2 regions of the Sodalis sp. RH21 genome follow, and region 2 is predicted to be linked to the other one. Evidence: riboswitches for the same ligand, from Rfam matches in the RefSeq annotation. Region 2 holds a riboswitch; the other holds the start of a gene.
What was found. Region 2 has a riboswitch for thiamine pyrophosphate ahead of thiM (hydroxyethylthiazole kinase). Riboswitches for the same ligand answer to the same signal wherever they lie in the genome.

Region 1: it holds a riboswitch for thiamine pyrophosphate, as region 2 does, so the genes downstream of both, thiB (thiamine ABC transporter substrate binding subunit) here and thiM (hydroxyethylthiazole kinase) in region 2, are expected to answer to the same signal.

Annotation. Positions count from the first base shown of each region.
Region 1 is NZ_CP178732.1:4,693,753-4,698,531, reverse strand. It holds gene thiP (thiamine/thiamine pyrophosphate ABC transporter permease ThiP) at 1-1,360, opposite strand, end outside; gene thiB (thiamine ABC transporter substrate binding subunit) at 1,357-2,337, opposite strand; TPP riboswitch at 2,380-2,497, opposite strand; gene sgrR (HTH-type transcriptional regulator SgrR) at 2,570-4,231, opposite strand; gene sgrT (glucose uptake inhibitor SgrT) at 4,326-4,499, shown strand; gene leuD (3-isopropylmalate dehydratase small subunit) at 4,739-4,779, opposite strand, start outside.
Region 2 is NZ_CP178732.1:1,205,124-1,209,902, reverse strand. It holds gene ACL2XP_RS05640 (hypothetical protein) at 1-476, shown strand, start outside; gene thiD (bifunctional hydroxymethylpyrimidine kinase/phosphomethylpyrimidine kinase) at 423-1,226, opposite strand; gene thiM (hydroxyethylthiazole kinase) at 1,223-2,017, opposite strand; TPP riboswitch at 2,056-2,156, opposite strand; gene ACL2XP_RS05625 (hypothetical protein) at 2,204-2,410, opposite strand; gene ACL2XP_RS05620 (helix-turn-helix transcriptional regulator) at 2,729-3,460, opposite strand; gene ACL2XP_RS05615 (N-acetyltransferase family protein) at 3,871-4,305, shown strand; gene yghU (glutathione-dependent disulfide-bond oxidoreductase) at 4,412-4,779, shown strand, end outside.

The DNA.
Region 1 (4,779 bases), 2.5 Mb from region 2:
GCAAGCGCAGCGCCCGCCACTCCACCAGGCGTAAACGCGACGGCCCCCGTATATCCAGCGACAGGCAGAGGCGATTATAACGCTCCGCCACATCCAGCATCGGTGTTTCCAATATTTTAAGGGCATAGGGTATCGCCATCAGCGCATTGGTCACGATCACTAAAGCATAGGGGGATTGCGGCAGGCCGACGCTATTACTGACCAGTAAAAAAAAACCGGTGGCCAGCACGATGCCCGGCATCGCCAGGATCAGCATGCCGCTGACTTCGATGATTTGCGCCGCCCACAGCCGCTGGCGAAGCCGCAGCTCGCGGCTGCTCCACAACAGCATAAGGGCGATCGCCACGCACAGCAGTCCGGCGCCGACGGCGATGCGCAGCGATATCAGCAGGGCCGACCATAAGGCTTCCTGGGCCAGCACCCGGGCCAGCCCCTGATTGATACCGCCGGCCAGCACCGCCAGCAGGGGCGGCACCAATAACAGCAGCGCCATACCGATGACCACGACGTCCGTGCATTGACGCAGCCGGTTATCATCGGGATTGCGCCATTGGGCAAAATGGCTGGCGCCCACGGGAAATGCCTTGGTCAGACGCTGGCTGAACAACACCAGTCCCAGGCAACAGATCATCTGCACCAGCGCCAGAATGGCGGCGCGTCCGGGATCATAGTCATAACTCAGCGCCTGGTAGATGGCCAGGGCAATGGTGGTGGCCCGCGGGCCGCCGCCTAATGACAGCACGGTGGCGAAGCTGGCGAAGCACAGCATAAAAATCAGCGCCGCCGCGGGCAGCAGCTGTCGGCGTAAATAGGGCCACTCCAGCACCCGGAAAAAAGCCCAGCCGCTGATATCCAACTGGGCGGCTAATTGACGCTGTTCCACCGGAATGCCGTCCAGCGCTTGTAACAGCAAACGGGTAGCCAGGGGCAAGTTAAAAAAAACGTGGGCCAGCAGGATGCCCTGCAAGCCGTAGGGCGAGAAATGGTAGGGGATATGCAGCCAGGCGCAAAGCCAGGCCAGCCAGCCCTGGCGGCCATAAACGCTGAGGATGCCGAATACGGCGACCAGCACCGGCAGCACCAGCGTCATGGCGCAAAAACGCAGCAGCAGCGCGCGCCCCGGAAAGCGCCGGCGAAATAACGCCCGCGCCAAAAAGATCGCCGGGATTACCGATAGCAGCGCCGATAACAGCGCCTGCCAGAAGGTAAAGCGCAAGATATGCCACAGATAACTATCGGACCACCAGGCCCGCCAGTATTGCTGCGGCGCATTGAGCCAGAGCGCGCCGACGGCGGCCAGGGCGATGGCCGCCAATGCCAGCGCCGCCAACAGCCCGGGCCATAACCAGCGTGGAATCATTGGCTAACGGCGCGTAACCAGCTCTGGACCCAGTCACCGCGTTTCGCCGCGACCTGGTCAGGGGGGAAGGCCAGCGTTTTGGACGGTAACCGATCAAATCCGGCCGGCAGCGGGGTGTTGATTACCGGATACATCCAGTTGCCGGTGGGGATGGTCTGCTGGAACGCGGGGGTGACGATGAAACGCATGAATTGCTGGGCCAGTTCGGGGTTTTTACTGGCGGCCAGCTGTCCGGCCACTTCCACCTGGAGATAGTGCCCTTCGCTGAAGGCGGCGGCCGCGTAATTATCTTTCTTCTCTTCCACAATGTGATAGGCCGGCGATGTGGTGTAGCTCAGCACCATATCCGCTTCCCCTTTCAGGAACAGGCCGTACGCTTCGCTCCAGCCCTTGGGTACCGTAACGGTTTTCTTGGCCAGTTTTTGCCAGGCCTGGGGCGCATCGTCGCCATAGACCTTTTGTACCCACAGCAATAGGCCCAATCCGGGAGTGCTGGTGCGCGGATCTTCATAAAGGATTTTCAGCGCAGCGGGGCCGTCTATCAGCTCGTGCAGGCTTTTCGGCGGGTTTTTCAGCTTGTTTTTATCATACACAAACGCGAAGTAACCGTAGTCATAAGGCAGGAAAGTAGCGTCTTGCCAACCGTCAGGCAAGGTAAGCTTGGCGGTATCCACGTTATGGGGCGCGAACAGCTTGGTATCCGCGGCGGCTTTGAGCAAGTTATTATCCAGGCCCAGTACCACGTCCGCGCCGCTGTTTTTGCCTTCGATGCGCAGTCGGTTAAGCAGCGCCACGCCGTCTTCCTGCACCACGAATTTCAGCTCGCAGCCGCACTCTTTTTCAAAAGCGGTTTTGATTGCCGGGCCGGGGCCCCATTCGGAGGCGAAAGAATCATAGGTATAAACCGTCAATACGGGTTTCGCCAGCGCCGGGGCGGCGGCAATTAATAACAGGCAGGGTAACCATTTTTTTAACACTTTGCGCTCCTGAAAAAAAAGGCGGCAAAGGTTTTTGAGGCGCTAAGGCACACTCTCAAATCCCTTCGCCGGTATTAACCGGATCAGGTTCGACGGGTATACTCTCAGCTTGCCTTCCATGCGTCGCCGCGCCGGAAGTATCGCACCCCGTTGAGAACAATTTTGATTGTAATGGTTTTATGGCTTTCTGACCATGGTTACCCTTTTGCCGGCAGGGAGAATGGCCGGGCGCTCAATTGTCAGGCGGCGCAAACCACGCGGATTTAAAATCAAACCAGCCCAGGGTGTTCATGCGGATACCGCGCATGCTGCGCTGGCCCTGCAGGATCAGCCAATGGTGGAATAGCGGGTGCAGATGATAGCCGGTGACCAGCGTGCGGCACCATTCCGCCAGCGACAGCCGTTTTTGCCGCCATTCAAGCAGCTCCGGTTGTATATCGGCCTGCAGGCAATGATGCATCAGCGGTAATTCGTAAAAGGTGGCGAACAGCGAATAATCGAGCGGCAAATAAAAATTGGCGCTGCCCAGCCACATATCGCTCTCGCCATCGCCATCGTGCCACGTGTTATAATCCACGGTATTGACCACCAGTTCGATTTCCAGGCGCGCGAGCACTTCGCCGAGCGCGCGGCATAAATCATCGAATTCCCTATGGGCATGGTAGACCGTCAGGGTGATCCGGTCTAAACCCGCCGGCTTGGGGCATGGGCTGGCCACCCGGGCGTGATGCCAGCGCGGCAGGATGCCGTATGCCGGCGACCAGTAATGCTGATAGGACGGCCCGGCCTGGGTGAGCATGGAGATGGGATCGATATTTTCGCTTAACCAGCGGCGTATTTCGGCGTTTTGCATCAGCGGCGAGCGCTGGTCGTACAACAGGAAATAGCAGCCCTCTTCCAGCCGCGTTTCCAGGGGGTCATGGCCGCTATTATCCCCCTGGAGCTGCACCCCCGAATAGCTGATTTCGGCGCTGAGATCGGGCAAAATCCAGATATTCACTTCATCGATCAGCGCGCGATAGCCAAAATAGTCATCAAAGGCCCCGATCTTCAGCAGGCTTTGCCGGTTGTCTATTACCGCATACGGCCCGGTGCCGATGGGGCGATGGGCAAACTCCGGCAGCGTCGGCCACTCCTGCGGCAAAATCATCGCCGGCACGCTGCCCAGCAGCCAGGGCAGCCAGTCATCCTGCGCGGATAAGGTAATATCGATCGTGTTGGCGGTGGGGGAGCGTACGCCGGCGATATGCCGGAATAACGCATGCTCTTGCAGACGCCGCAGCGAAAGACACACGTCCTCGCAGGTCAGCTCCCGACCATGATGAAAGTGAATGGCCGGGCGCAGGTAAAAGCGCCAGTGCAACGGCGATATTAACTGCCAATGATGGGCCAGATCCGGTTCCAGTTCCCCGTTTTCCTCATTTATCCGGGTCAGGCCGCTGAAAATCTGCCGGACTATATGGTTTTCCGAACGCCGCAGGGGAGTGCCGGGCAGCAGATTCAGCAGCGGCCGGTAATACAGTACCCGCAAAATATGCTTGCCCTGACGAAAACTGCGGCCCAAATGGGAAAGCAACATCTGGCGTACCGCCTCTTTGTCGCCCACCAACTGGACCAATTGATCGATGCGATCCTGCTCCAGCAGGTCTTCCGCCCGCTGCTGCTGCAAGGCCAGGCCGGTATACATGAAGGTCAGGTGGGAGCGTTTGCCCCTGCCGGCGACGGATTGCCACTCCAGCCAGCCCCGTTCCTGCATGGTTTTCAGCAGCGATCGGACATGGCGGCGGGAACAACTGAGGGTATGCGCCAGTTCTTCAAGCGTGGTGTCCTGCGGCTGCCCCTGGCAACTTTGCCACAGGCGGATGAACTGCTGTTGTAGGCGCGGCGAAGCCATAAAAGAGGAAGTCTCCCGGCAAAGTCATCTGTTTTTCTTCCGGTATAATAAGCCGATACTGGTTTTATCGAAAGGGCAGGCTGGAGGGAGAACGATGAAAACCGCCGTTTTGCGTCAATTTTACCAGCGCTACCTGGCCGCTATCGGCAATGGGAGCGGCACCAGCCGCGGGCAGGCCGTGAACGCGCGGCGGATGGCCCTGTTATTGCAGGTCACCCAGTGGCAGATTGCCGCCTTGTCCGATGAAGAATACCAGCACTGGACGTAGCGCGGCTGATACGGCGTTTGGCGTCCATGGTATGAAGCAACGATAAGGATGTCGCTGCTGTGATAAACGTAAATTCTGAGTAATGGTGCTATTCACCTGCCGGAGGGCCTGGCTCCCCGGCTTTTTTTATGGCGATAGCCGCAACCCCCACCCCGGATCAATCATAAAAAAGCACGGTTTGCACCGTGCCTTTATTAATTACCCGGAGCGCCCCCGCTTTTGGGAACCGCCCCGTTCGCTTAATGCAAAAACGCCGGCTGGCTCGCTTCATAATCCGCAA
Region 2 (4,779 bases):
TAAATAACTATATCGGCATGGCCTGCTGGCAATTGGAAAACGACAGCCCGCTCTGGCACCAAATACAGCAGGCGCTGACTCCCGCCGCGTTGGCCGAGTGGGTCAACTCCCCGCAGTTTAGCAACAAACGCCTGCAAAAAGATGGCGAGTTCGAAGGGTTCTGGTCCGGCAACGTGTTTATCGGCCGTTGCCTTAACCCCATCCCGGCGCTGCAATTATTATGGCGCGATGAGGATAACCAGATGCAGCCTGGATATATCTATACGGCAGTGCCTGAAAAACAGGGCGGCGCCCCGCAGGCCTCGCTGCGTATCCGCCCGCACCGCGGCGAAACCAGCTATTTGCTTAATGCCTTCGACGCGCAGCATTTGCATAACGCCCTTTCGCTGCTCAGCTTTGGCCAGGGCGTATTGACCGGCATGTCACCACCACTCGTGGAAATGATGGACCGGCCCGATACCCTGGCCAACCTGTAGGTCGTCGGCATGAATCAGCGCTTGCTGTAGCCAGTCTTTAGCCGCGCGCAGCGTTTGCGGCCAATCGTCATGCAGCGGCCGCAGCGCCGCCAGCGCGGCGGAGAGGGTACATCCCGTGCCGTGGGTATGCCGGGTATCGACCCGCACGGCGTCGAAACGCTGTTCATCCGTGGCGCTAATCAGCCAGTCCGGGCTGGACTGGCTGCCCAAATGGCCGCCCTTCATCACCACCGCCTGGCAGCCATACTCCAGCAGCGCCCGCCCCTGCTCGCGCATCTCCCGCTCGCTGGCGGCGGGCCGGCACCCCAGCAACGCCGCCGCCTCGGGCAAGTTGGGGGTAATAATGGACGCCAGGGGCAGCAGCAAATCGCGCACCGCTCCCACCGCGTCGGGCAGCAGCAGGAAATCGCCGCTTTTCGCCACCATCACCGTATCAAGCACCACATACGGGATGGGATATTGCCGCAGTTTTTCCGCCACTACCCGCACGATATCCGCCTGCCCCAGCATGCCGATCTTGGCGCTGTCGATACGCACATCGCTGAGCACCGAGTCCAGCTGTTGGCCCACGAATTCCGGAGTAATGGGGTAAATCGCCTGCACGCCGCGGGTATTTTGCGCCACCAGGGCGGTGATTACCGTAGTGCCGTACGCCCCGAGCGCCGAAAAGGTTTTCAAGTCCGCCTGAATGCCCGCCCCGCCGCTGGGATCGGTGCCGGCAATAGTCAGCAGATTATTGCCGCGCCTCATAGCAAATCCTCCCCTTGCAGCACGTAAAGCCGGTCGAGCAAACCCGCCGCGAAGCTCCCCGGCCCCGCCGACCGGGCCGCGGTTAAACGCCCGGCCCGGGCCATGACCCGGCACGCGGCGGCCACGTGTTGCAGCCGATCCCCAGGCAGGGCGCAAAAGGCCGCCACCACCGCCGATAACGCGCAGCCCGTACCGGTCACCCGCGTCATCAGCGGGTCGCCGTCGCTCACGGACCATATTTGCTCGCCGTCGGTAATAAAGTCCACCCGGCCGGTAACGGCCACCAGCGTGCCGTAATCATGGGCCAGACGGCAGGCGGCCGGCAGAGCACGGAGCGAATCATCGGCGCTATCCACGCCCCGTCCCAGGGCTTGCTCCCCGGCCAGCGCCAGGGTTTCCGACGCATTGGCGCGGATGGCGGCGGGATGCAAAGACAAAATGTCCCGGGCGAAACCGGTACGGTAAGTCAACGCCCCCACCGCCACCGGATCAAGCACCCAGGGGGCGCCCGCCTGATTGGCCCCGTGAATAGCGGCCAGCATGGCCTCGGCGCGCTGATGGGTCAGTGTGCCGATATTGATAAGCACGGCATTGGCCATGGCGCTGAACTGTGCCGCTTCCTGCGGCTCAATCACCATGGCCGGCGCGGCGCCCAGGGCCAGAAGGGTATTGGCGGTGAATGCCTGGACCACATCATTGGTCAGGCAATGAACCAGCGGCGCATGCTGGCGCAGCAGGTTAAGGGATGTCGCCGCGGCCAGGCCGGGGAATTCAGCAGGTTGAACGGTCATATCGCTCCCAGCCGGCGCTCGGAGCACGGACCCGGTAGGACGAGAGACCGTGACTTCCCTACGCTGGCATAATCCAGATCAGGTAATACGGGTCAAATCTCAGTCCGGCGCAATACGTCGGACACCCCGAGTCATGTAGGCCGATTATCAGGTCAGTCATGGAAAAGATCAATGCCCGGAACGTGTTTATGGCTCGTGCGGCATAATGAGCATGCGCCCAACGCAGCTATCGCCCGCGCTGGCGCCCGTGGCGACCAAGAACCAGGCTGGCTGGTCCCGCATCCGGCCCTGCCTGGCAAAACCGGCCTGCGCCAGCGCCGCCAGCCGCCCGGCCATCCAACCGTCCCGGGTCGCCGCTGCCGGCATGGCTATGCGCCAGGCGGGTTCGCCCACGCAGATAATCGGTTTATCGTTTATTATATTTTCTATAACTTTTCCCGGTATACCTTTGGCGGAAAAGGCAGATAATGAGACGGATAATAATAAGCAACATATAATACATCTAAACATATTTTCTGGTAAAAAATGTCAATTAACCCATTCACAATGATAACAGCAATTTCATTGTCTTAAGCAAACCCACCTTAAACCATAATCAAGTAATCACGGATATAACAGGAGCCATTTTTTAATTCCGCGGACAAACCGATAGTCATTCATCACCATAATGGCGGTAATTTAAAACGATAATCTATTATTATAAACGAAAGGTTAACCAAACAATTTGAGTTCCATGGCGCGGCTGATGGCATGCTTAGCATTCGTAACATCAAGCTTTTCGATGATGTTCCTAATATGAAATTTCACCGTCCCTTCGCGGATGGCCAAAATAGTCGCCACTTCGCCATAAGTCTTGCCGACGCTGGCCCAGAATAATACCTCTTTTTCACGCGGCGACAGCATCGGAATGTGTGGGGCATCACCGTGCATCGAGGATGCAGGGAGACGGGCATTCAGGAAATTCATCACTTTTTCATGAGTGGTTATCAACAGCATCTGGCACTTTTCCCGGTGTTGTTCGATGATGTGATAGAAATCGGCATTACCATAGAGATTACTGATGCTCAGCGTTGCCAGGTTGTTATCTCCATCATGGAGAGTAAAGGTATAGCCGCTGTCGAGGCGGTAATATTTCGATAACCTGAAAAAGCTGTGCTGCCGAATTATGGCCGGATTATCCGGCCATAAAAATGGCGAAAATTTGCGGCAGGCTATAAGCATCACCGGATCGATTTTTTGATAACCGTAACTCCGATATTGATTCAGCCAGCCGGTTGGATAGTCGGATATAATTGAAACAGGGAAATTGTCTGTCTTATTCATCATAAAGTAAGCAAAACAAAACGAGTTAGTGTTCCTGAATATTTGGATAAGGTAAAGCTTAATTTCTCTTTTCATCGTTTGGATAAAAAAGTCTTGATTATCTTCTAAGAATTTTTCCATAACATATGCCTGCCATATTAACTAACACTCATCATTTATTATCCATGCCTGGTAATAAAGAGCGGCGCTGATTTTAATTTCCTGGTGAATTTCGGATAATATAAGAGGCACGCTGTTGATGCAACCACTAACAGGTCTATCAATCGCCTTATGCCATAGCATTGGCCGATAGCCCGACCCGCAGGCGACGGCAATTTAGCCGGCCCCGCGACGGCGCAGGTTGCGTAGAGCCATTGTTGCCGATGCGGTTAAAGGGTCCGTCAACCAGACCGATTATCACAAATGATAAATTAACAAATCCATTATGAATTAGTGAGTATATAATTATCAATCAAGCAATTGGCATTGCCAGCCATATAAATCCAGTCCTATAAATAGAGTAAGCAAGGTGTCAGATGCAAAAAGAGGCGATTATTATCAGGGATTACCAAGAGGCGGATCGCCCCTTTTTACGCACCCTTTACCTGGCGGCGCGTAAAGAGGGGTGGCGCTGGCTGGATAGCCGGCAGTGGCGGCTGGAGGATTTCGACGGCGCCATCCTTGACGAAAAAGTCCTGGTCGCCGAGACGGAAGGCCATATCGCCGGATTTGCTTCGCTGTGGCTACCGGACAGTTTTCTGCATAATTTATTTGTCTCCCCCGGCAAGCAACGGCAAGGCGTCGCCTCCGCGCTGCTTGCGGCATGTTATCCCTTATGCCGCGGCACCATGGCGCTGAAGTGCCTGACCGAGAACCACGACGCGCAGCAATTTTATCTGCACCATGGCTGGAAAATCATTTCTTCGGGCATGGGCGAACACGGGAAATATTATCTGATGCATTGGGTGAACCGGCCGGCAAAATAACCACAGGCGGCCGGCGTCAACCGCCCCGGGTCAACTGGTGTTGTTAGCGCCGATTTGCTAATCTCGCATCACGATGCATCTCCCTTAGACGTAAGGAACTTTGAGTATGAGCGATTCGTCTGATTACGCGCCACCGAAGGTTTGGACCTGGAACAAGAACAGCGGCGGCCGCTTTGCGAACATCAACCGTCCAATCTCGGGACCCACCCACGATAAGGAACTGCCGGTCGGCCGCCATCCTTTGCAGCTCTATTCGCTGGCGACACCGAACGGCGTAAAAGTCACGGTGATGCTTGAGGAATTGTTGGCGTTGGGGCGCGGCGGCGCGGAGTACGACGCCTGGTTGATCAAGATTGGCGACGGCGACCAGTTCGGCAGCGGCTTCGTAGCGGTAAACCCGAACTCCAAAATTCCCGCGCTGGTGGATCGCAGCGGTCCGCAGCCAATCCGGGTCTTCGAGTCCGGCTCGATTCT